Regions from separate parts of the Sodalis sp. RH19 genome, predicted to be linked through region 3. Evidence: predicted binding sites of a transcription regulator. Region 3 holds the regulator's gene; each other region holds the start of a gene.
The links. The regulator PhoB, encoded in region 3, activates phosphate uptake and scavenging genes when phosphate is short. The targets are predictions, from matches to a motif close to CTGTCATAAAACTGNCNNAT.
Positions count from the first base shown of each region.

Region 1: serA (phosphoglycerate dehydrogenase) is a predicted target of PhoB. The motif match lies at 5,872-5,891, and genes of this name have one in related genera.
Region 2: pitA (inorganic phosphate transporter PitA) is a predicted target of PhoB. The motif match lies at 4,505-4,524, and genes of this name have one in related genera.

Region 1 covers NZ_CP178734.1:5,528,784-5,536,760, forward strand. The annotation lists gene fbaA (class II fructose-bisphosphate aldolase) at 1-1,064, shown strand, start outside; gene mscS (small-conductance mechanosensitive channel MscS) at 1,268-2,185, shown strand; gene ACL2XF_RS24970 (LysE family transporter) at 2,390-3,019, shown strand; gene ACL2XF_RS24975 (oxidative stress defense protein) at 3,211-3,936, shown strand; gene ACL2XF_RS24980 (LysR family transcriptional regulator ArgP) at 3,992-4,885, opposite strand; gene rpiA (ribose-5-phosphate isomerase RpiA) at 5,103-5,759, shown strand; gene serA (phosphoglycerate dehydrogenase) at 6,075-7,307, shown strand; gene ACL2XF_RS24995 (5-formyltetrahydrofolate cyclo-ligase) at 7,438-7,977, opposite strand, start outside.
Region 2 covers NZ_CP178734.1:4,839,445-4,847,421, reverse strand. The annotation lists gene ACL2XF_RS21795 (TetR/AcrR family transcriptional regulator) at 1-352, shown strand, start outside; gene ACL2XF_RS21790 (hypothetical protein) at 606-1,745, shown strand; gene ACL2XF_RS21785 (hypothetical protein) at 1,928-3,079, shown strand; gene ACL2XF_RS21780 (NAD(P)/FAD-dependent oxidoreductase) at 3,095-4,306, opposite strand; gene pitA (inorganic phosphate transporter PitA) at 4,595-6,100, shown strand; gene uspB (universal stress protein UspB) at 6,183-6,518, opposite strand; gene uspA (universal stress protein UspA) at 7,102-7,545, shown strand; gene rsmJ (16S rRNA (guanine(1516)-N(2))-methyltransferase RsmJ) at 7,633-7,977, opposite strand, start outside.
Region 3 covers NZ_CP178734.1:3,239,975-3,247,951, reverse strand. The annotation lists gene ACL2XF_RS14755 (AAA family ATPase) at 1-3,479, opposite strand, end outside; gene sbcD (exonuclease subunit SbcD) at 3,476-4,789, opposite strand; gene phoB (phosphate response regulator transcription factor PhoB) at 5,001-5,690, shown strand; gene phoR (phosphate regulon sensor histidine kinase PhoR) at 5,715-7,052, shown strand; gene ACL2XF_RS14735 (PstS family phosphate ABC transporter substrate-binding protein) at 7,049-7,977, shown strand, end outside.

The DNA.
Region 1 (7,977 bases), 2.3 Mb from region 3:
TTGATTTTGTAAAACCAGGCGTCATCACCGGTGACGACGTACAAAAAGTATTTGCCGTGGCGAAGGAAAACCACTTTGCCCTGCCCGCCGTTAACTGCGTAGGCACGGATTCCATTAACGCCGCGCTGGAAGCCGCCGCGAAGGTACGCGCGCCGATTATCGTTCAGTTCTCCAACGGCGGCGCGGCTTTTATCGCCGGTAAAGGCCTGAAGGTCGAAGGCCAGACTGCCGCGGTTCTCGGCGCTATCGCCGGCGCGCTGCATGTCCATCATATGGCGGAGCATTACGGCGTGCCGGTTATCCTGCATACCGACCATTGCGCCAAAAAACTGCTGCCCTGGCTTGACGGCCTGTTGGACGCGGGTGAAAAACATTACGCCGCCACCGGCAAACCGCTGTTCTCCTCGCATATGATCGATCTGTCCGAAGAGCCGCTGGAAGAAAACATTGAAATCAGCGGCAAGTACCTGGCCCGCATGGCCAAGCTGGACATGACGCTGGAAATCGAACTGGGCTGCACCGGTGGTGAAGAAGACGGCGTGGACAACAGCCATCTGGATAACTCCGCGCTGTATACCCAGCCGGAAGACGTGGCCTACGCGTATGAAAAGCTCAACGCCATCAGCCCGCGTTTCACCATCGCCGCCGCCTTCGGCAACGTGCATGGCGTTTACAAACCGGGCAACGTTAAGCTGACCCCGAAAATTCTGGATAACTCGCAGAAATTCGTTTCGGAAAAATTCGGCCTGCCGGCTAACTCCCTGAACCTGGTGTTCCACGGCGGCTCGGGCTCAACCCCGGAAGAAATTAAAGAAGCGGTGAGCTACGGCGTCGTGAAAATGAACATCGATACCGATACCCAATGGGCAACCTGGGAAGGTATCCTGAAGTATTACCACAAGAATGCCGGCTACCTGGAAACCCAGCTGGGCAACCCGGAAGGCGACGACAAACCGAACAAGAAATTCTACGATCCGCGTGCCTGGCTGCGTGCCGGACAGGTCTCTATGGCTACCCGCCTGGAACTGGCGTTTCAGGAATTGAATGCGATAGACGTGCTGTAATTTTTCCGCCGTCATTGCCCTTCTCTAAAGGCCTCCCGTGTGGAGGCCTTTAACGTTATGATAAGGCGCATTATTTTCGGCCGTTTTTCCACCTGACGTTGGCAGTCATCCGATTATTGGTTACGCTTAAAAGGCTCCGTTGTTGCCGGCACGTCAGCGCCGGCAGGTTTTTTTTTGCAATACACCAGAGTGGGATGACCTAAATGGAAGATCTAAACGTAGTCGATAAAATCAATGACGCCGGCAGCTGGCTGGTCAATAACCAGCAATTATTAATCCATTACGCGGTGAACATCGTCGCCGCCATTATCATTCTGATCGTCGGGATGCTGGTTGCGGGCGTCATTTCGCGCACCCTCAACAAACTGATGAGAACGCGCCACATCGATATTACCGTGGCGGACTTTCTCTCCGCCATTGTCCGTTACGGCATCATCATTTTCACCATTATCGCGGCCCTGGGGCGCATCGGCGTGCAGACCGCGTCGGTGATTGCGGTTATCGGCGCCGCCGGCCTGGCGGTAGGCCTGGCGCTGCAAGGCTCGCTGTCCAATTTCGCCGCCGGCGTGCTGCTGGTGACCTTCCGCCATTTTCGCGCCGGGGAGTATGTCGATTTCGCCGGCACCGCCGGCACCGTGCTGGTGGTGCAGATCTTTTCCACCACGCTGCGCACCTTCGACGGCAAAATGATCGTGGTGCCCAACAGCAAGATCCTGTCCGGCAATATCACCAACTTCTCGCGGGAACCCAACCGGCTGATCGATTTGATTATCAGCGTGAGCTACGACGCCGATATCGAACAGGTGAAAAGCCTGCTGACCGATATTATCGCAGCCGACAACCGCGTGCTGAAAGATAAGGGTATTACCGTGCGCCTCAACGCCCTGGGGGCCTCGTCGCTCGATTTTATGGTCCGCGCCTGGGTACCGCGGGATGCGCTGCAAAACGCCACCTTCGACCTGCTGGAAAGCTTTAAACGCGCCCTTGACGAGCACCAGATCGGCATTCCCTATCCGCAAATGGATGTGCATATGTATCGCGCGCCCAAGCCCAAATCCGAGGCGGCGGCCGAGGGCGGCCATTCGCCCGCGGCCCCGGCTGCGCCGCGGCAACCCTCCTGAGAGGCCTTGCCGCTAAACCCGCCGGCGCGGCGGGTTGTCACGCCATGCCGGCGGTCAGCCTTGCCCGCTGCCGCACAGGTGATCAGATTATAAGCAATGCTAATGCAAGATTAATTTATTCCATTTCAACTGATATCCGCTTCTGATTACACTAGCGCTACTTTTTATTGGCAGCAGGCGGTGAGCGACGTGTGGGTTATTTTTATGCAGGGTTTTGCGTTGGGCATGGCGACCATTGTGCCCCTTGGGCCGCAGAATATCCTGGTGATGAACCAGGGCATACGGCGGCAATATCATTTGCTGATCGCCACTTTGTGCCTGTTAAGCGATATGGCGCTGATTATCGCCGGCGTTTTTGGCAGCAGCGCGCTGCTGTCGCAGTCGCCCATATTGTTGCAGGGCGTGACCCTGGCGGGGGTGGCGTTTTTGGCGGTGTATGGCTTTTGCGCGCTGAAAAACGCCTGGCGCGGGGAAGGGGATGACCGCGCCGGTGTCCCGGGCGAGGTCTTCCGCCCGTCGCGGCGGCGCATTATCCTTACCATGCTGGCGGTGACCTGGCTCAATCCCCACGTTTACCTGGATACGCTGGTGGTGCTGGGCAGTATCGGCGGGCAACTGGAGCCGGCGGCGCGGCGCTGGTTCGCCGGCGGCACCATCGGCGCGTCCCTGGTATGGTTCTATGGCCTGGCCATGCTGTCGGCGCGTCTGGCCCCCTGGCTTAACCGCGGCCGGGTGCAGCGCGGGATCCAGTTATTCGTCGGCGTGGTGATGTGGCTGGTGGCGCTGCAGTTGGCGCGCCAGGCCTGGCAGATGTTTACCGCGCAGCCGGTGTAGTGCCCGGGGCGTGGCGCTGCATGAGATTGCGAACTTATCCTATATTTTAACGCAACGGCAACGATTATGCTGGGTGCCGATAATCACATAACGGTAAATAAGCGCAAAGGGCGTTGTTTTTAGATGAAAATGCGCAATCATAGGCGGTATTTTCATTTATATTCAGCGCATTTTGCCGCACAGGAGACGTCATGAAGGTCAAAGCATTGCTGTTAACCACCCTGTTGGGATTAGGATCGTTTACGACCCAGGCGCTGGCCGCCGAGCTTCCCGCCGGGCCGCATGTGATCACCTCCGGCACGTCAAGTGTCGAGGCGACGCCGGATATCGCCACCCTGACCATCGAAGTGTCGATTTCCTCGAAAGACGCCGCCGACGCTAAAAAACAGGTGGACGCGCGCGTGGCGCAATATTTTGATTTTCTTAATAAAAACGGCATCGAAAATAAAGATATCGACGCCGCGAACCTGCGCACCCAGCCGGAATATGATTTTTTAAAGACCGGGGAATCGGTGCTGAAAGGCTATCGCGCCGTGCGCCAGGTGCAGGTCACGCTGCGCCAGCTTGATAAGCTCAATGAACTGCTGGACGGCGCGCTGAAATCCGGCCTGAATGAAATCCGCTCCGTCGAGCTGGGCGTGGCTAATCCGGACGCCTACCGCGATCGGGCGCGCAACAAGGCGATTGAAAACGCCACTTCCCAGGCCCGTTCGCTGGCGGAAGGCTTTAAAGCCACCCTGGGGCCGATTTTCAGCATTCGTTACCATGTGGCGAACTACCAGCCGGTGCCGGTGGCGCGGATGTTTAAGACCAACGAGGCCATGTCGCAGACCGATGCGGCCCAGACCTATGTCCAGCAGGCGATCCATTTTGACGATCAGGTGGATGTCGTGTTCGAGCTGCAACGCCAGCCCTAGGCGGCGGGTGTGGCCGATGCGTCCCACTGCGGGGCGCGCCGGCGCTGTGCGGCCCTCAGGCCTGGCGCAAGACCTGCCGGCCATGGGAGAGCAGGGCGTCGGTCACTTTGCGCATCATGCGGCTTTCCGGCGCAAACCGATGCCAGAACAGCATGCGGCGCTGGTATAGGCCCGGCGTCAGGTCTATCAGTTCGCCCGTCGCCAGCTCCCGTTCGATTTGCAGATGCGGGATCATGCAGCAGGTCGTGCCCTGGCGCGCCAGCTGCACGAAGGCTTCCGATGAGTTGACGATATGGCAGGGCACGCTGCCCGGCGGCAGGTCAAAGTTCTGCTGCAAAAACGCCTGGTGCATATCGTCCAGATGGTCAAACGCCACCGCCGGCGCTTTCAGCAGCGCGCTGCGCGTCACGCCGTGGGGGAAATAACGATCGGCAAAAGGCTGGGATGCCACGAACAGATAATCCAGGGCGCCCAGTTGATCCACCAGGCAGCTCGGCAGCGGCTGGGGCTGGATACTGACCGCGCCCACCACTTCGCCGCGCCTTAGCCTTTCCTGGGTACGCGTTTCATCTTCCACCTGTAAATTAAGGCGGATAGGCGAATCGGTCAGCACCGGTTTCAGCGCCGGCAGCAGCCAGGTCGCCAGGCTGTCGGCATTCACCGCCAGCGACAGCAGCAGCGGCGTGTCGCTGCCGTTATCGGTGCCCAGCCATTCGTCCTCCAGCAATTCCACCTGATGCAGCAAGGCCAGCAGCTTTTGCCCTTGTTCGGTGGGCCGTGGGGGAATGGTACGCACCAGCAGCGGCTGGCCGAACAGGTTTTCCAGTTGTTTTATGCGCTGCGATACCGCGGATTGGGTGATACATAATTTTTGCGCGGCGCGTTCAAAACCCCGTTCCCGTATCACGGCGTCAAGCGCCTGCAGCGTCCGATAGTCCGGGCGTTTCATTCTTTATCCCCTGCGTCGATATCTCTGTGCATCAATAGGTACTTTTTGGTCACCGGTTTTCACTATGCCATAGATTGACCCGGTTGCGGACGCAAAATTTCAGCCGTGTCAGGCGCGGGCATCCGGGATGCGGCGGGTTGTGGCGGAATTCACGCCATCGGCGATGATATTGTTTTATAATACCGCCCACTTTCCGTAGCCAAGGGCTTAATTATTTATGACGCAGGATGAACTGAAAAAGGCGGTGGGCTGGTCGGCATTGAAGTATGTGAAACCGGGCACGATCGTCGGCGTCGGCACCGGGTCCACCGCCGCGCATTTTATCGATGCCCTGGGCAGCATCAGGAATCAAATCGAAGGGGCGGTCTCCAGTTCGGACGCCTCCTCGGCCAAGCTGAAGAGCCTCGGTATCCCGCTGCTGGATCTCAACAGCGTCGACGTGCTGGACATCTATGTCGACGGCGCCGATGAAATCAACGGCCAGATGCAGATGATCAAAGGCGGCGGGGCGGCCCTGACGCGCGAAAAAATCATCGCGGCGGTCGCGCGTAAATTTATCTGTATCGTCGATGGATCCAAACGGGTGGACGTCCTGGGCAATTTTCCCCTGCCGGTGGAAGTGATCCCGATGGCGCGCGCCTATGTGGCGCGCGAGCTGGTGAAACTGGGCGGATTGCCGGAGTACCGCCAGGGCGTGGTAACCGATAACGGCAATATTATCCTGGACGTGCGCAACCTGCGCATCCTGGACGCGGTGGCCCTGGAAGACAAAATCAACAGCCTGCCCGGCGTGGTGACCGTGGGCCTGTTTGCCCGGCGCGGCGCGGATGTGGCGCTGATCGGCACCGCCGGGGGCGTTCAGGTTATCGAGTAACGGGCCGGTTTTACCGCCGCCCGGCGCCGCCGCCGGCTTGCCACGCCGGCGGCGGCGGATGTTAATTTTGTTTACATAGCATCTTTTATCGCCGCAGGCGAAATTCAGTGATAAATGTCACATTTATGCCATCGGCCTGCTATATATATGACGCTTCTCCACCAGACCAGAGGATTTATCCATAGCAATCGCTTATGGCTGCGTCTTATGCTGTCTTAAGGATAAACGGCCCTGTTGCCGCCACGGTAATTTTTGTTATTTTGTCCGGGTGCTGTGTGTTGCAGTCGCATCTGAAGTCTCAAAAAGGGTCGGGAAATGGCAAAAGTATCGCTGGAAAAAGATAAGATTAAGTTTCTGTTGGTCGAAGGTGTTCACCCCAGCGCGGTGGATAACCTGAAACGCGCCGGTTATACCAATATTGAATACCATAAGGGCGCGCTGGATTCCGCGGCACTGAAAGCCTCCGTGCGCGACGCGCACTTTATCGGCATCCGATCCCGTACCCACCTGACGGAAGACATCTTTGCCGCGGCGGAAAAACTCGTTGCCGTCGGCTGCTTTTGTATCGGCACCAATCAGGTCGATCTGAAAGCCGCGCTGAAAAAAGGCGTGCCGGTATTCAATGCGCCTTTTTCCAATACCCGCTCCGTGGCGGAATTGGTGCTCGGCGAAATGCTGCTGATGATACGCGGCGTCCCGGAGGCCAACGCCAAGGCGCACCGCGGCCAGTGGAACAAGCAGGCGAGCGGCAGCTATGAAGCGCGCGGCAAGAAACTGGGCATCATCGGTTACGGCCATATCGGCACCCAGCTGAGTATCCTGGCGGAAGGCCTGGGGATGCAGGTGTTCTATTACGATATCGAGAGCAAACTGTCCCTGGGCAACGCGCGCCAGGTGGATTCGCTGCCTGAGCTGCTGGGTATGTGCGACGTGGTCTCCCTGCATGTGCCGGATACTCAGTCCACCCGCAATATGATGGGCAAGGACGAATTCGGCCATATGAAACCGGGGTCGCTGTTTATCAATGCCTCGCGCGGTACGGTGGTGGATATCCCGGCCCTGTGCGACGCCCTGGCCAGTAAACATATCGCCGGCGCCGCCGTGGACGTGTTCCCCGAAGAGCCCGCCACCAACAGCGATCCGTTCAACTCGCCGCTGTGTGAATTCGATAATGTGATCCTGACGCCGCATATCGGCGGCTCCACCGAGGAAGCGCAGGAAAATATCGGCGTGGAGGTGGCGGGCAAACTGGCCAAATACTCCGATAACGGCTCGACCCTGTCGGCGGTCAATTTCCCGGAAGTCTCGCTGCCGGAACATGGCGATAACGTCAGCCGTTTACTGCATATCCATGAAAACCGTCCCGGGATCCTGACCCGCATCAACCAGATTTTTGCCGAGCAAAGCATCAATATCGCCGCCCAGTATCTGCAAACCACGCCCGAAATCGGTTATGTGGTCATTGATGTGGAAACCGATACCGAAAATACCGCCCTGCAGCTGCTGAAGGCGATACCCGGCACTATCCGCGCCCGCCTGCTGTACTGATAGCTGCGCGCCTGACGTGGTCGACCCCAGCCCCGGCTTAGCAAGCCGGGGTTTTTTTATGGGTACCGCCCGCTTACCGCGCACGCCGGGTACACCACCGGGCCAAGGGCTGCCATCCGTCCCCGGCGGTTTACCAGCGCCAGTGCCGCGACGGGGTAACAATTTCCGGCAACGGGATATCCCAGGGCTCCGCCGGTATGGCGTCCACCTGCTGGCAATCGTGGGCCAGCCCGATGGGGTAGAAGCCGGCGCCGCGCCGCCAGTGCCGCAGGGTGCGATCGTAAAAGCCGCCGCCCATGCCCAGGCGCTGGCCCCGGGCATCAAAGGCCACCAGCGGGGTAAACAGGATATCGAGATGCCGCGCCGGCAAGAGTTGGGTCACGTCCAGCCGCGGCTCGCTGATATGCAGGCGGTTCAGCACCAGCGGCGTATCGGGCCTGTAGCGCAGGAACAACAGGTGGCCCGGGCTGAAAGGGTGCAGCACCGGCAAATAGACGCGCTGGTCGCGTTGCCAAAGCGCCTCAATAAGCGGCCGGGTATCCAGCTCGCCGTCAAACGATAAAAACAGCGCCAGGCTGCGGGCCGCGGTAACCCGCGGGTCGGCCAGCAGGGTTTTGACCAGCGCCGCGGCCGCAGCGGCCTGTTCGCCCGGGGTGAGCCGGCGGCGTTG
Region 2 (7,977 bases), 1.6 Mb from region 3:
CGCCACCGGCCGCGAGCGCCTGCGCACGGTACTGCGGTTTTACGCCGAATCATCCCATGATATTGAAGGACAACGCGGCTGCCTGGTCGTCGGCAGCGCCATCGGGCTGGATACCTTTGATCCGGCACTGGCGGAGGCTGTCGCCGGGACGCTGCGAGGCAATGAAAACCTGCTGGCGGCGCTGATTGATCAGGGCAAGGCCGACGGTTCAATTAAACCCGGCGTTAACAGCGCGGCCGCCGCCAGGATGATGTTAACCATCCTGCTTGGGATGCGGGTGGTGGGGAAAACCGGCCGCTCGCTTGACGACATGGCGGAGCTGGTGGCGCTGGCGTTAAAAATCCTGGATTAAAATACCGGACAGCCCGCCGACAACCCCTTCAGTTGCGGTAAGAGATCAGAGTATTGTTCCAGGCCGGAAAGCTGTCATCATCGCGCCGTGAAATACGCGGCGGCGTCTGTGGCCTGATGCCCGCAGATAACGTTGTCTCAACCCTCTCCCTCTCTTGCCGCAGGGCAAAAACTCTCTCCCGCCAGACTGCTTGCCAGCCCTGTTTTAGCCGTTTAGCTTTAGCCCCACCTTATGACGATAAAAACAGGAACGGATGATGGACCAAATCGCTTCGCCCTATCTCAAGGAATTTATCACCTTGCGCAGCCTGTCGGCACCGCAACCCGCAAAGGCGTTAACCCGGATCGCGAGCCATTTTGCCCGGATACAAAATTGCTGTGAAAGATGCGCGACCCTCTGGGAAAGATGGAATCAGGAAGTCGCTAAAATGGAGGACGGCATGCTGACCGCGCCGCATCCACCGGCAAGGATGCTGCATAGCATGCAGGCCAGATATGACATTGCCGAACGGCTGGTGAGCGCGGCGGACGAGAATATACTTGGCGTCAGCCTGTTAGTAACCGACCTGCACGAAAAACAGCTTCTCGACCATATCTTTGCGCTTGCGGGCAGAAAAAAACAGCATGAACAAAAACCGGAAGAACGCGCAGCGACTCATCTGTTCGCCAAACTACTGATGAGAGGCTTGCTTGATGAATTTTTGCACGCCAAGTTCCACCAGGCACAATTGGAACGAAGCCGCTGCTACGAGCCCCTCCTGAACGGCCTTTATCCGTTTCGTCGCTCGGACGACACGATATTGAAAATAAAAAGCATCAGCGCCGACTCAAAAAAAGTCGTTTCAGGCAAAGTTTACGCCAATGATGGGGTTAAACCATTTATAACCTCGACAACGGCGCCCTTGGCGAGATTGAAATTATATGCGCAGGTTATGTTGCGCCATGCAGCATTGGATAAACCGTCGCGACCGGAGGCGGAGGCGGCGCCACAGTGGAGGGTGATGGCGCGCAGCCCGATCGCTAAGGATACCTGCGTAGGCGTGCTGTCAGGGACGCTGGTCGATGAATATCTTATGGCGCACCGGCAGTTTTTCAATATGGAATATATCGTCGATATTTCAGTGTGTGGCGGGCCTGACACTTATCTGGACAGTGATGGCATTTTGGCGAAAATAAGGGCCGGTTTCGCTTACGACGATCCCAGGGCTGCGCATAAGCCCGCAGCGAAAAGCTGCAATGTCGAGGCGGCCAAATTTTTGGCGGAACTGGCGGATGGCAGGAAAATTTATGTATTGGCGATATTTGCCTTAAGGAACATCGCCGCCGGTGAGGAACTGCGTATTTATTCCCTGACGCCGCCGGAATATAACACCACTGCCGATAACAGAACCTGATGAACAATAGCGGCTAAACGCGAAGCCGCGAACCCGGCGCGGGGAAAAATCTTATGTCAGCCGGCCTTGTTGTGCCGCGTATCCCCTCCCGATAAGCTCCGTATGAAAGCCACGGCCATGGCTTACCGGCTGTAAAGCAGAGAAGCGACGCGCAGCAATGATGATAGGGAGGTCCACTTAGTATGTACAATATTCATTCCCCCGGCGGCCCACCCGCCATACATTCCCTCCCGGCGGGCAAGGTCCGTCGGCCAGGCGGGCTGTCCAGGCTAACCAGTCACCTGAAGGTGGCGGAGAACTGCTGTGACCGGTGCCGCCCGGTTTGGCGCCAGTGGCATGCCATTCTGGAAAGTACCTTGCGTAAGGCGGGTGAAAAGGAAAAGCACCCCTATCGCGCGGTCAGTATCGGGCTGCAGTGTGTCCGGGCATTGGCTGACAAATTGATGACGCCGCAAGACCATGCCGCGCTTGCAGGAATGAGCATACACGTTAACCGCCGCCATGGTTTGAATTGGAGTGCGCGGTTGCACGCGCTTAAATTAGTGGATGGCCGGGCCGGGCAACCGCCCGACCAGGCCAGTGAAGAAGAACGCGCGGCGACGCATTTGATTGCCCGGGTGTTTATGAACGGCGTGCTGACCCACTTTATGAAAAGCGAGATCCGCAGCGCCATCATTGCCAGGAACAGAAGTTATCACACCGGTCTCGATGCCCTGCCGCCCTATCGGGACGTGGACGGCAATGCCGTGACGATCGTCCATCTCAACCGTTTTTCGCAGGCGACCACCGCCAATAACCGCTATGCCAATGACCAGGTAGTGCCCTTTGCCAGCGGAGATGTGAGCGGCGCCGATCGGGCCGCGCTTTATGCAGGCTTGTTGCAGTGCCGTAAGCTCACCAGGAACGATGTGCCGGAGCGGGAAAAATCCCTTATCGGCCAATGGGGGGTGATGGCCGCCAGGCCGTTGGCGAAAGGGACGTGCGTGGGAATCTACGCCGGTGTCCTGGTACCGGAAGGGGTGTGCGACAAAACCGTTTTCGATCATGACTATCTGATATCCATAGCGGCCGATGATCAGGAAGAGGAGATCATTCTTGACGGCGACGGCATCATATCCAAAATAAACACCCTGGTTGAATATGACGAGCATGGCCGTCCCTGCCGCCAGGCGCGATCCGGCTATAATGTGGAAATGGCCCGGTTTCCGGCGATTCTGGCGAATAAGCGCACGGTATCGGTTATCGCGGTGTTCACGCTGGCTGATATCCCCGCAGGCGTGGAACTGCGCTGTAACTACAAGTACCGGGATCATGAGATCAGGCGTCTGCGTTAAGTCACCGCGTGCCCCTCAGGCAGGGTTAGGGCGTTCCGCGGCCCCCAGCGCCTGCGCGCAGGCCCACGCCGAGCTCCAGGCCCATTGGAAGTTATAGCCGCCCAGCCAGCCTATCACATCCACCACCTCGCCGATAAAATACAGTCCCGGCACCTGCCGGCTTTCCATGGTTTTGGACGAGAGATAGCGGGTATCCACGCCGCCCTGGGTGACCTCGGCGGTGCGATAGCCCTCGGTGCCGTTCGGCTGCACCCGCCACTGCTGCAGGGCCAGAACCCAATCGGCCTGCTGGCGGTGGGTGAGCTGTTTTAGCGTGCATTCCGGAATGGCCAGCAGGGCGAACCACATCTCGACAAAACGACGCGGCAACAGTTTTGCCAGGGTGTTTTTCAGGCTTTGGTTGGGGTGTTCGCGCAATTCAGCCGCCAGGAACGTGGCTAAATCGGTATCAGGCAGCAGGTTAAGCGTCAGGTACTCGCCGCTTTGCCAGAAGCTGGAAATCTGCAATATGGCGGGTCCCGACAGTCCACGATGGGTAAACAGCAGGTTTTCCCGGAACGAGACGCCGTTTTCAGCAACGACCACCGCGGGCACGCCGATGCCGGACAGCACGCTTAACTGTTCCAGCAGGGGCTTATGCAGGGTAAAAGGCACCAGCGCGGCGCGGGTGGGGATGACCGGCAGTCCGAACTGTTGGGCAATTTTATAACCGAAGGGCGTGGCGCCCAGGCCGGGCATGGACAGGCCGCCTGTCGCGATCACCAGGCGGCCGGTTTTGATGGCGCCGCCCGGCAGGGTCAGGAAAAAATCATCGCCGCGTTTTTCCACGGCCCCTACCTCGCTGCGACACCGCAGCGTCACCTGGCCCAATTCGCACTCCTTGAGCAGCAAATCCACCACCTGCTGCGCCGAGTCGTCGCAAAAAAGCTGGCCGAGGGTTTTTTCATGCCAGGCGATGCCGTATTGCTGCATCAGGGCAATAAAGTCCCACTGGGTATAACGCGACAGTGCGGACTTGCAGAAATGCGGATTTTGCGAGAGGAACGCCGCCGGCTCGACATACAAATTGGTGAAATTACAGCGGCCGCCGCCGGACATGAGAATTTTCCGTCCCGGCTTTTTGCCGTTATCCAGCAGCAATACCCTGCGGCCCAGCCGGCCGGCCTGCGCGGCGCAAAACATGCCCGCGGCGCCGGCGCCGATCACCACTACGTCAAACTGTTCCACCATACTTGCTCTCTGCTAATGCCTGCTTAATCATGAAAAAGGGCGTCCGTCCGGCTATTGTGCGTTCCACGCGGGGGCCGATTGTAATGTCCCCGGTGGCCTTATGCCAACGTAACAGGATGATAAAATCAGTAAGCATAGTTATCCTCATGATTTTACAGAGTAAAGTGCGGACAAGCCCGCGCAGTGCCGACAGAAATGTCATAAAAAGGTCATATTTCTCTTTTCCACGGCCCCTGTTGTCGCAGATAATGCGCCCCGTTCATGTCCAATCTATGGCGTAACCCTATGCTACATCTATTTACCGGCCTGGAGTTTCATACCGGTCTTATGCTGGTGCTCGCATTGATTTTTGTCCTGGTATATGAAGCCATCAACGGGTTTCATGATACCGCCAATGCGGTAGCAACCGTAATCTACACACGTGCCCTGCGCTCGCAGCTGGCCGTGGGCATGTCGGGAATCTTCAATTTTCTCGGCGTACTGCTCGGCGGCCTGAGCGTGGCGTATGCCATCGTGCATCTGCTGCCGGTCGACCTGTTGTTAAACGTCAGCTCCACCCACGGCCTGGCAATGATGTTTTCCATGCTGCTGGCGGCCATTATCTGGAACCTGGGAACCTGGTACTTCGGTTTGCCGGCCTCCAGCTCGCATACCTTGATTGGCGCCATTATCGGCATCGGCCTGACCAACGCCATGGTAACCGACTCGTCGGTGCTGGACGCGCTGAATATCCCGAAGCTTATCGAGATCTTCCTGTCGCTGATCATTTCGCCCATCGTCGGGCTGGTGGTGGCCGGTATCATGGTCTTCGCGCTGCGCCGTTACTGGAGCAGTACCCCGAAACGGCGCCGCATTCATTTGACGCCGGCGGAACGGGAGAAGAAAGACGGCAAACGCAAACCGCCGTTCTGGACCCGCACTGCGCTTATCCTGTCGGCCGCCGGGGTGAGTTTTGCCCACGGCGCCAATGACGGACAGAAAGGTATCGGCCTGATCATGCTGGTATTGATAGGCGTCGCGCCGGCCGGGTTCGTGGTGAATATGAATTCCACCGGCTATGATATCGCCCGCACCCGCGACGCGGTCGGCAACCTGCAGCAATTTTACCTGCAGCATCAAGGCGCCCTGCCGCAGGTGGTTAACGCCGAACCGCCGGCGATTCCGACGCCGGATGTCAACGCCCTGCCGTCCACGCCGGCCGAGTTTCACTGCGACAGTTCCCGGGCGCTGCTGGCCATCACCCGCGCCATGGCGCTGCTGGATAATTTGCAGAGCTACGATAAGATCACGCCCTTCGAGCGCGCGCATGTGCGCCGCCTGTTGATGTGCGTCGCCGATACCGCGGACCGGACCGCCAAGCTGCCGCAAACCACCGGCGAAGATAAACGCTTCCTGAATAATTTGCGTAAGGATCTGCTGGCAACCGTGGAGTACGCGCCGCTGTGGATTATCGTTGCCGTGGCGCTGGCCTTGTCGCTGGGCACCATGATTGGCTGGCGGCGCGTTGCCACCACCATCGGCGAAAAGATCGGCAAGAAGGGCATGACCTACGCGCAGGGACTGTCGGCGCAGATGACCGCCGCCGTGTCCATCGGCGCCGCCAGCTATACCGGCATGCCGGTTTCCACCACCCATGTATTGTCCTCCGCGGTGGCGGGCACCATGCTGGTGGACGGCGGCGGCGTCCAGGGTAAGACCGTGCAAAATATCCTGCTGGCGTGGGTACTCACCCTGCCGGTGGCTATCGTGCTCTCGGGTAGTCTGTACTGGCTGGCATTGAAGCTGATTTAACGCATCCGGCAGGCGTAGTGAAAAGGGCGGCCTGCGGGTCGCCTTTTTAATTGTTTGATTCCCAGCACGGTTTCTTTACGTCTCAGTGCCAGATAGCCAGGGCAATCAGGCTGACGACGATGAATCCGCACAGCGCGCTGGTCAGCATAAATTGCCGGCGCACCCGCTCGCAGCGGCGGATAAATTCCGGATCGTGATGATCGAGATACCGCTGGGCAATGATGTAGCGTACCAGCCTGAGCTGCTTGCTGGGCTGTCCGTGCGCGGTGAAAAACCCGCCGCCGTCCACGTACTGGTAGAGCAGCGGATCGCACCCCCGCAGTACCACCAACAATGCCCGCAACGATGAGTAATAACGCGCCATATTAACGACACAGACGACACATAAAGCCCAGAAAAGCGCAACGGTGTTGATCATAAATCCCCCCCGGCAACGCGACTCCACACAACCTTCCGACATCCGGGCCGGCAGCGGTTTACGCGCGATAGCAACTAACCACAGAGCTGAAGAAGCCCACCCCAAAAATTGATATAACCGAGAATGGATATACGCAGTAAAAATACTGCCGGACCTTGCAATATTGAGTGTAGAAAAGTTTGTCTAAAGAAAGCAATCGAAGCGACAAAAATTGTTCTTTTAGCCGGTTTTTTTTCAGCAACGCGACCGCGCCTTGCCGGGCCACCCCGGCATACGGGCTACGTCGCATCCTCCCCGGATAATGCGCGATGCCCTTTCTAATAAAAGCTATACTAAATTTAGTGCGTTGAAAAATTAATAATTATAATTCAATTATGTTAGTTATTGCTGTTAAGGTTTTACCGCCGGAGTATCGCCCCAGCCGAAAATGCTGGGCGGGTTGATAAATATCATACGGATAGGTGTGATCACGGCATCACTTCTGGAACGCCGCCGAGTGTTAAACTTAAGGCGTCACAGACATGCCGGATGAGTACCCACGTCGCGCGGAGTTAACGAGTGACATTTTGCAAGGAGTCTGATTATGTCTTATAAACACATCCTTATCGCCGTTGACCTTTCACCGGAAAGCAATGTGTTGGTGGAAAAAGCAGTATCGATGGCCAGACCGTACAACGCGAAGATTTCGTTGATCCATGTTGACGTCAATTATTCCGATCTCTATACCGGACTTATCGACGTCAATCTCGGGGATATGCAAAAACGCATCTCCGAGGAAACCCAAAATGCGATGACGCAGCTGTCGCAGAACGCCCATTATCCGATTGCCGAAATCCTCAGCGGCAGCGGCGATTTAGGCCAGGTGCTGGTGGATGCCATCAATAAGTACGATGTCGATCTGGTCCTGTGCGGACATCATCAGGATTTCTGGAGCAAGCTGATGTCGTCGGCCCGCCAGCTGATCAATACCGTCCATGTGGATATGCTGATCGTGCCGTTGAACGACGAAGAAGTCTACGAGGATTAAGCGTGTTGATGCGCACAGCCTCCGCCCTGCGGGGCGGGGGCCGGCGCATGCATGGTTTCACCCCGACATTGCGCATCTCCGGCGGGTTTAATCCGCCGTAACCTGTTGCTCTGCGGGGATTGCTTGTGGGGTATAGATATCGAAACGATGATTTTTTGTGGTGACATGGGCCTGGGCGGCAATGCCCGCCAGCGGCGGAGCATAGTCCGGGCGTTTGACCACCACCCGCCGGGTCGCCAGCGCGCGCGCGGGTAGAAGCAGTTCGTCGGCGTCCTCGTCGGCGCCCACCAGCGATTGAAACACCCGCATCTCTTTTTTAACCAGCGCGCTTTTCTGCCGGTGCGGAAACATCGGATCAAGATAAACCGCATCCGGACGCGGCCGCAGCCCGGTTAACCCGATCAGGCTGGAGCCGTGCACCAGCGTCAGGCG
Region 3 (7,977 bases):
AAGCCCTCGTCGAGAAACAGCGAATCAATCTGGGTTTTGTGGCTGACCAGGTCCGACAGGGCCAGCGCCAGCGCCAGGCTCACCAGAAAGCTTTCGCCGCCGGAAAGGGTGCGGGTGTCGCGCACCGCATCCGCCTGCCAGGTGTCCACCACTTCAAGCTCCAGCTCCGCCTCGGTTTTGCGCTGCAGCTGATAGCGGCCGTGCAGGCGGGACAACTGCTGGTTCGCCAGATAAATCAGGTGCTCAAGCGTCAGACCCTGGGCGAACTTACGGAACTTGTCGCCCTCTTTGGAGCCAATCAGCTCGTTGAGATAGCTCCAGTCAGCGTAGCGGCCTTCGCCCGCGCTGATTTCCGCCATCAGGCTCTGCTGATCGCGCTGGCGCTGGCGGTGGCTTGCCAGTTGCTGCTGTAGCTGGCCTTGCCGCCGCGCCAGCTCCCATAATAATGCCTTAATATCGGCCAACGTTCGCTCCACGGCGGCAGAGTCGGCAGCCTCGTCCAGGGTGGCGGGACGATCGTCATGGTGTTGCCGCAGCGCCAGCTCCGCCTGCTGCCACATCACCTCCGCGCGCTGCCGCTCTTCCTTGATTTTCTCGCGCAGCTCACGCAGCCGATCCCGCTCCTGCCCGGGCAACAGGGCCGCCTGCAGCTCGGCCAGCCCGGCGTACGGGCTGTTTGCCAGCGCCTGCCGCAGCGCCGTCGCCGCCTGCTGCGCTTGTTGTGTCAGTTCCTCAAGCCGCCGCCGCTGCGAGCGGATTTCACCGGCCAGCAGATGCAGCTTTTCCTGCGCCTGCTGTACACTCAGTTCGGACTGCCGCCGGTCCCGCTCCACTTCCCCGGCCCGTGCGCTCAGTTGGGCGTTGAGCTGCGCCACGCTGTCATCGCCGGCCAGTTTGCGGCGTTCTTCACGCGCCAGGCGCAGCGCGTTGCCGGTTGTCTGCTGCCGCTGCGCGAGGTCGGCCAACTGTTGCGCCAGTTCGGCCAGGGCTTCCCGGTGGCCGCGCAGTTCGCCTTCCAGCGCGATAAGGTCGTTTTTCAGCGTCTGTTCCCGCTCTTGCTGGTACTGCCACTGCCGCCACTCCTCCTGGCGTTCGGCCAGCCAGGCGTCAACCGCGGATTCCGCCGGCAGGGTCAGTCCCAGTTGGGCGAGAGCCTCGCTGCTTTGCGCCGCCAGTTCGTCCATCCGTTGCTGTTGTTCCTGACGGCGCTGCTGCGTTTGCCGCAGACGTTGGGTCACCGCATCCTTCTCCTGGGCATTCAGCGCCAGACGGGCGTCGAGCCGTTGCCATTCGCCATCGGCCTGGGCAAGGGCGTCGCGGGCCGCCTGCAGCCCCTGGTTGTCCTGTTCACGCGCCTCCAACTGCCGGGCCAATGCCTGCTCATGCGCGTCCTGCTCAGCCAGCCAGGCGGCGGCGTGTTCGCCGGGCGCCAGATCCAGCCCGGCGGCGGCCTGTCGCCAGGCGTCGTCCAGCAACGCCAGTTCCTCTTGCAGGCGTACCTGTTGCGCCGTCGCCTGGCGCTGCTCCTGCTGCAGCATCTCGAGACGGGTAAACGCCGCCACCACTTCGGCCTTAAGCCGCTCCACCTCCGGCAGCAGTTCCTGCCGCCGCCGATCGGTGTGTTGCGGCTGCAGGTCCTGGTATAGGGCGATGCCGGGATGCTCGGTGGCGCCGCATAGGGGGCAGGGATCCCCCGGTCGCAACGCTCCGCGCAGTTCTCCGAGCGAGACGATATGCATTTCCAGGCGATGGCGCGCGGTCATCTCGTCCAGCAGGGCGGACTTATCCGCCTCGGCGCGCCGCAGCGCCGCCAGCGCGGCGGTAATAACGTCGCAGTCGCGCCGCAGTTGATCTTCCCGCGTGCGGTTGGCCGCCAGATCGCGGCTTACACGCTCCATTTGCGGCAGCAGGGACGACATCAGGGCGCGCCGGCCGCGCTGCTGCTGGCTGTGCTGCCAGTCGGCGCGCAGCGCGGCCAACGGGAACCGGGATTCCTGCTCATCGTGCAGGCCCTGACGTTCCGCCAGCTGCGCCGTGAAGGTCATTACCCGCTGCCGGCAGGCCTGCGACGCGCTGAGTTCCTTCTGGCGCGCAATATCGAGTTGTTCAAGTTCCCGCATGATTTGCGCGTCTTGCCGGGCCAGTTCGTCGATGTCGCGCTGTTCGCGCCGGCGGCGGGCAAACAGCTCGCGCCAGAGGGGGAGCTGCCCGCCCCATTGCCGGCAGACGGCATGCTCAAGCAGATAGCGGGCGACAAGCTGCGCCTGTTGCCCGGCCTCCTGATGTTGTTGTTGTTTCAGCGCCTGCAGCGCCTGTCGTTTCCGCTGCTGTTCCGTTTGGGCTAACCGCTGTTCCTCCTGTTGCGCGGCCTGTTGTTCCAGCCCGGCGATTTTCTGGTCCAGCGGCACGAGATGGTCGTTTATCAACTGCTGTTGCGCCAACTGATGCCGGGCGTGCTGCTCCCAGCGCGAGCGGGCGGCATCCGCCTGCTCGCGCAGCGGTTGCAGCGCCTGCTGGCTTTGCAGCTCCACCGCGCAGGCGCGGGCGAGCTCCTGCTCAGCCCGTTCCAGGTCCACGGCGCTGCGTTGCCGATCGTCGAGCAGGGGGCGCAGGGATTCCGCCGGTTCGCCGCGCGCCAGTCGCGCCAGCGGCGCCTGTGCTTCCTGCGCCGCCGCCTGCGCGGCCTGGCGCTGGGCCTGTGCCTGCGCCAGGGCGCCGGTCAACTGGCGCTGCCGCTCCAGCCAGGCGTGATGCCGTTGCGACTGCGATTGTTCGGCGTTCAGCCGGGCCTGCTCCAGGCGCAGGCTATCCAGCTCGGCGTCAAGTTCCCGCAGTTGGGGTTCGCTCAATAGTTCGATGGCGGCGGCGCGCGTACGCAGTGCCTCCAGTTCCCCGCGCACCGTTTTATGGCGTTCGAAAATTTCAGCGGAAATGCGGCCGTAGATATCGGTGCCGGTCAGTTCCTCCAGCAGTTCGGCGCGATTTTTCGCATCGGCGTTTAAAAATGCGGCGAAATCCCCCTGCGCCAGCAGCACCGATTTGGTAAAACGCGCGAAATCCAGGCCGGTCAGTTCGGTGGTCAGGCGCAGCTTATCGCTGATTTTATCCGCCAGGATGGCGCCGTCGGCCAAACGCGCCAGTTCAACCCTGGCGTTTTGCAGTTTGCCCTGCGGGCTGTTTTTCGCCCGGCGCTGGCTCCAGAAGGCGCGATAGCCCACGCCCTTGACCGAAAACTCGACTTCCGCCAGCGATTCGGCGGTAAGCCGGGTCATCAATTCCTGGCCGGGCAAGGCGTCCAGGCGGGGCGTGCGGTGATACAGCGCCAGGCAGATGGCGTCAAGAATAGTGGTCTTGCCGGCGCCGGTGGGACCGGTAATGGCAAACAGGCTGGCGCGGTCGAAGGGGTCGGCGGTAAAATCAATTTTCCACTCGCCCCTGAGCGCATTGATGTTTTTCAGCCGCAGCGTCAGGATTTTCACCGGGCGTCTCCTTTGGTTGCGGCATCCGGCGCCGGCGGGTTTTCCGCCGCGGCGCCTTGCTGTATGTCCGCCGTTACCTGGCGATAGAGCAAGCGTATGGCGTCCAGGTTCTCCGGCGCGGGGGAGGGGATCAGCGCCAGGCGCCGCTCAAACACGTCCCCGGCGCTCAGTTCGACCAGCGTTTCCCGTTGCCGGCGCGCCAGTGCCGACAGCCGCTGCTCGCGGTTACGGCGCAACAGCACGATTTCCACCGGCAAATCGGCCGCCAACTGCTGGATACGCTGCTGGATATCATTCAGCCAGGCGTCTGTCACCACCTCGATATCCAGCCAGACGGGCGAGGGCCCCGGGTAATCGCTAAACGAGCGCAACTGCGCCTCGATGTCCGCCAGGTCGCCTTTTATCAGGCGCAGGGCCTGGGTCTCCGGGATCAAAACCGGGGAAATGTCCGCCACGCCCCCGGCGTCGAAACTGACTATATTGATCTGCTTGGGCTGCCCGGTTTCATCAAAACTCAAGGCGATGGGCGAACCGCAATAGCGGATATGCTGCTGTCCGCCCACGCACTGCGGGCGGTGGATATGGCCGAGGGCGATATAATCCGCCGGCGGAAACAGCTGGGCGGGAAACGCGTCCAGGCTGCCGATATAAATATCGCGTACCGAATCGGTGGTGGCGGCGCCCACCGTGGTCAGGTGTCCGGTGGCGATAATCGGCAACCGGCCGGGCAACTTGGCGCGCAGGGCCAGCGCCCGGTCATATAGCGCCTGGTAATGTGCGGCGATGGCGTCCATCAGCGCCCGCTGTTTATCATCCCCCGATTCTCCGGCGCGGCTGGTCAGCACATCCCGCGGGCGTAAAAAGGGGATGGCGCACAGTATCGCCCCCGGCTTTCCACTACGATCGTTAAGTACAAAAACCGGTTGCCCGCCGCTGTCTTCGCGGTCGCCGTCGGCGTTGTCGTCATCGTCCCGGGCGCCGAACCCGCCGCCGGCGATAACCCGGGTATGCATGCAGGCCAGCAGCGCCCGGGATTCGTTCAATGTCGCCACCGCGTCATGATTGCCCGCCAGTATGATCAGCTGGCAACCGGTCGGCTGCAACGCCACCACGAAACGGTTGAACAGTTCGCGGGCATAGCTGGGCGGGGTGCCGGTATCAAAGATATCGCCGGCCACGATCACCGCGTCGATATCCCGTTCTGCCACCTGCGCCACCAGCCATTGCAGGAAGGCGCGGTGCTCCCGGGCGCGGTTTTTGGTGAAAAACGACTGACCCAGATGCCAGTCAGAAGTGTGAATGATCCGCATGACGCTCCAGCCAGAGTGTAAAAGTCAGGGCGAGAGTATAAACCTTACCCCGGGCGATGCCGACGTAAAGCTGTTAATTTGGCAACCCGGGACGAAAAAAAACCGCCATCCGCTATGCTTCTGGCACGATGGGCTGATTTTAATAAATCTGTCATAAAAGTGACGCATAATGCCCGGGCACGTTAACCGCAGAGATTAATGGCAGGAAAAAATGGCAAAACGCATATTAGTCGTGGAAGACGAAGCGCCGATTCGTGAAATGGTGTGCTTCGTACTTGAACAGAATGGCTTCCAGCCCATCGAAGCCGAAGACTACGGCACGGCGGTCAGCCGTATGGCGGAGCCTTATCCGGATCTGGTATTGCTCGACTGGATGTTGCCAGGCGGTTCGGGAATTCAATTTATCAAACATATGAAACGCGAGGTATTGACCCGCGATATTCCGGTCATGATGCTGACCGCGCGCGGCGAGGAGGAAGACCGGGTGCGGGGGCTGGAAGTGGGCGCCGATGATTATATCACCAAACCGTTCTCGCCCAAGGAGCTGCTGGCCAGGATCAAGGCGGTGATGCGCCGTATTTCGCCGATGGCGGTGGAAGATAAGATTGAGCTGCAGGGCTTAAGCCTGGATCCGTCGTCGCACCGGGTAACCTCCAACGAACTGGCCCTGGAGATGGGACCGACCGAATTTAAACTGCTGCACTTTTTCATGACCCATCCCGAGCGGGTATATAGCCGGGAACAGTTGTTAAATCATGTCTGGGGCACTAATGTGTATGTTGAGGACCGGACGGTTGATGTGCATATTCGCCGCCTGCGCAAAGCGCTGGAAACCGGCGGTCACGATCGGATGGTGCAGACGGTCCGCGGCACCGGCTATCGTTTTTCCGCGCGCTATTAGCGCGGTATAAGGGGAGCTCTGCCGGTGCTGGAACGTTTATCCTGGCGTAAGATTTTGCTGGAACTGGGGCTGTTTTGCCTGCCGGCCCTGCTGTTGTCGCTTTTTGTCGGCCACCTGGCCTGGCTGTTGGTGGCGGCGCTGCTGGCCGCGCTGGTGCGCAACTATTATTACCAACTGCGGCTGTCCCGCTGGTTATGGGTCGATCTCCGGCATACGCCGCCGGAAGGGCGGGGAAGCTGGGAACCGCTGTTCTATGGCCTGCATCAGATGCAGTTGCGCCACCGGCGGCGGCGGCGTGAACTGGCGACATTGTTCAAACGCTTTCGCAGCGGCGCGGAAACCTTGCCTGATGCGCTGGTGATGTTGACCGACGACGGCCATATTTTCTGGTGCAACGGCCTGGCGCAGCAGCTGCTCGGGTTTCGCTGGCCGGAAGACAACGGCCAGCATATCCTTAACCTGCTGCGCTATCCCGAATTCAACAGCTATATCCAGGGCCAGTCGTTCGAGCGCCCCTTGACCCTGCTGCTCAATAAGCAACGTTACGTTGAATTCCGCGTGATGCCCTATACCGACGACCAGCTGTTAATGGTGGCCCGCGACGTGACCCAGATGCGCCAGCTGGAAGGCGCCAGGCGCAACTTTTTCGCCAATGCCAGCCATGAACTGCGTACGCCGCTGACGGTGTTGCAGGGATATCTGGAAATGATGAACGACCAGGATATGGATGAAGCCATGCGCGCCAAGGCCATCCACACTATGCAGGATCAGACGCAGCGCATGGAGCGCCTGGTCAAGCAGTTGCTGGTGTTATCCCGTATCGAGGCCGCGCCCCAGGGCGAGGTCAATGAACGCGTCGATATTCCGGCCATTCTCAAGCGCCTGCAGCAAAGCGCCGGGGCGCTCAGCCAGGAACGGCATGAGATCGTGTTCCGGGTTAATGAACAGTTGCTGGTGCGCGGCAATGAGGATCAGCTGCGCAGCGCGATGTCGAACCTGATATACAATGCGGTCATCCATACGCCGCCGGGCACCCGCATCGAGGTGTGCTGGCAGCGTACCGCTGAGGGCGCGCAGTTTCAGGTCAGCGATAACGGGCCGGGCATCGCCCCAGAGCATTTACCGCGCCTGACCGAGCGTTTTTACCGGGTTGACAAAGCCCGTTCGCGCCAGACCGGCGGCAGCGGCCTTGGGCTTGCCATCGTTAAGCACGCGCTCGGCAATCATGACGCCCATCTTGATGTTATCAGCGAGCCGGGCGCGGGTACCCGCTTCTTTTTTACCTTGCCCAACCGGTTGATTGTCCTCCCCGTCCTGGCCGAAAATAACCCCACTTCTCCTTCACGTGTCAAATCCCGATGATAAAAGCAGTAAAAACCCTGGGCTGGCTGCTCTGCCTGCTGTTGACCCTGCCGGCGGCGGCGCGGCCGCTGTCGGTGCTGTCGGGTAGCCTCACCAGCAGCGGTTCCGATACGCTGGCGAATATGATGGCCCTGTGGGCGGCGGATTTCAGGCATGACTATCCGGATGTCGGCGTGCAGATCCAGGCGGGCGGATCGGCGACGGCGGCGACGGCGCTGGCCGCGGGAACGGCGCAAATCGGGCCGATGAGCCGCATGATGAACGCGACTGAAATCGCCGCGTTCCAGCGCCATTACGGCTACCCGCCCCTGGCGGTGCCGGTGGCCTTGGATGCGCTGGTGATTATAGTCAACCAGGATAACCCCCTGCCCAGGTTGCGCCTGCGCCAGTTGGACGCCATTTTTTCCATCACCCGCAGCTGCGGCGACGCCCCTGCCGTCACCCGCTGGGGGGAGCTCGGCCTAACCGGGCGGTGGGCCGATATGGCCCTGCTGCGCTATGGCCGCAATTCCGCCTCCGGTACCTATGGCTTTTTCCGCCAGCGCGTGCTGTGCGGCGGTGACCTGCTGGCATCGGTCAATGAACTGCCCGGGTCGGCTTCGGTGGCGCAGGCGGTAAGCGCGTCGCGCAACGCCATTGGTTACGCCGGCATGGGGTTTCATACCGCCGGCGTGCGGATCCTGCCGTTAACCGACGAGGCCGGCCGCCAGGTGACGCCGGACGAGTCGGCCTTGCTTAACGGCGACTATCCGCTGGTGCGCTATCTCTATATTTATCTGAATAAGCCCCCTGATACCCCATTGGCGCCGGTCACCGCCGCCTTTATGGACCGTATTTTGTCGCCCCAGGGCCAAAGCCTCGCCCGCCAGGGCGGCTACCAGCCCTTGCCTGAACCCATAAGGCTACAGGCGCGCCGGGATATCGG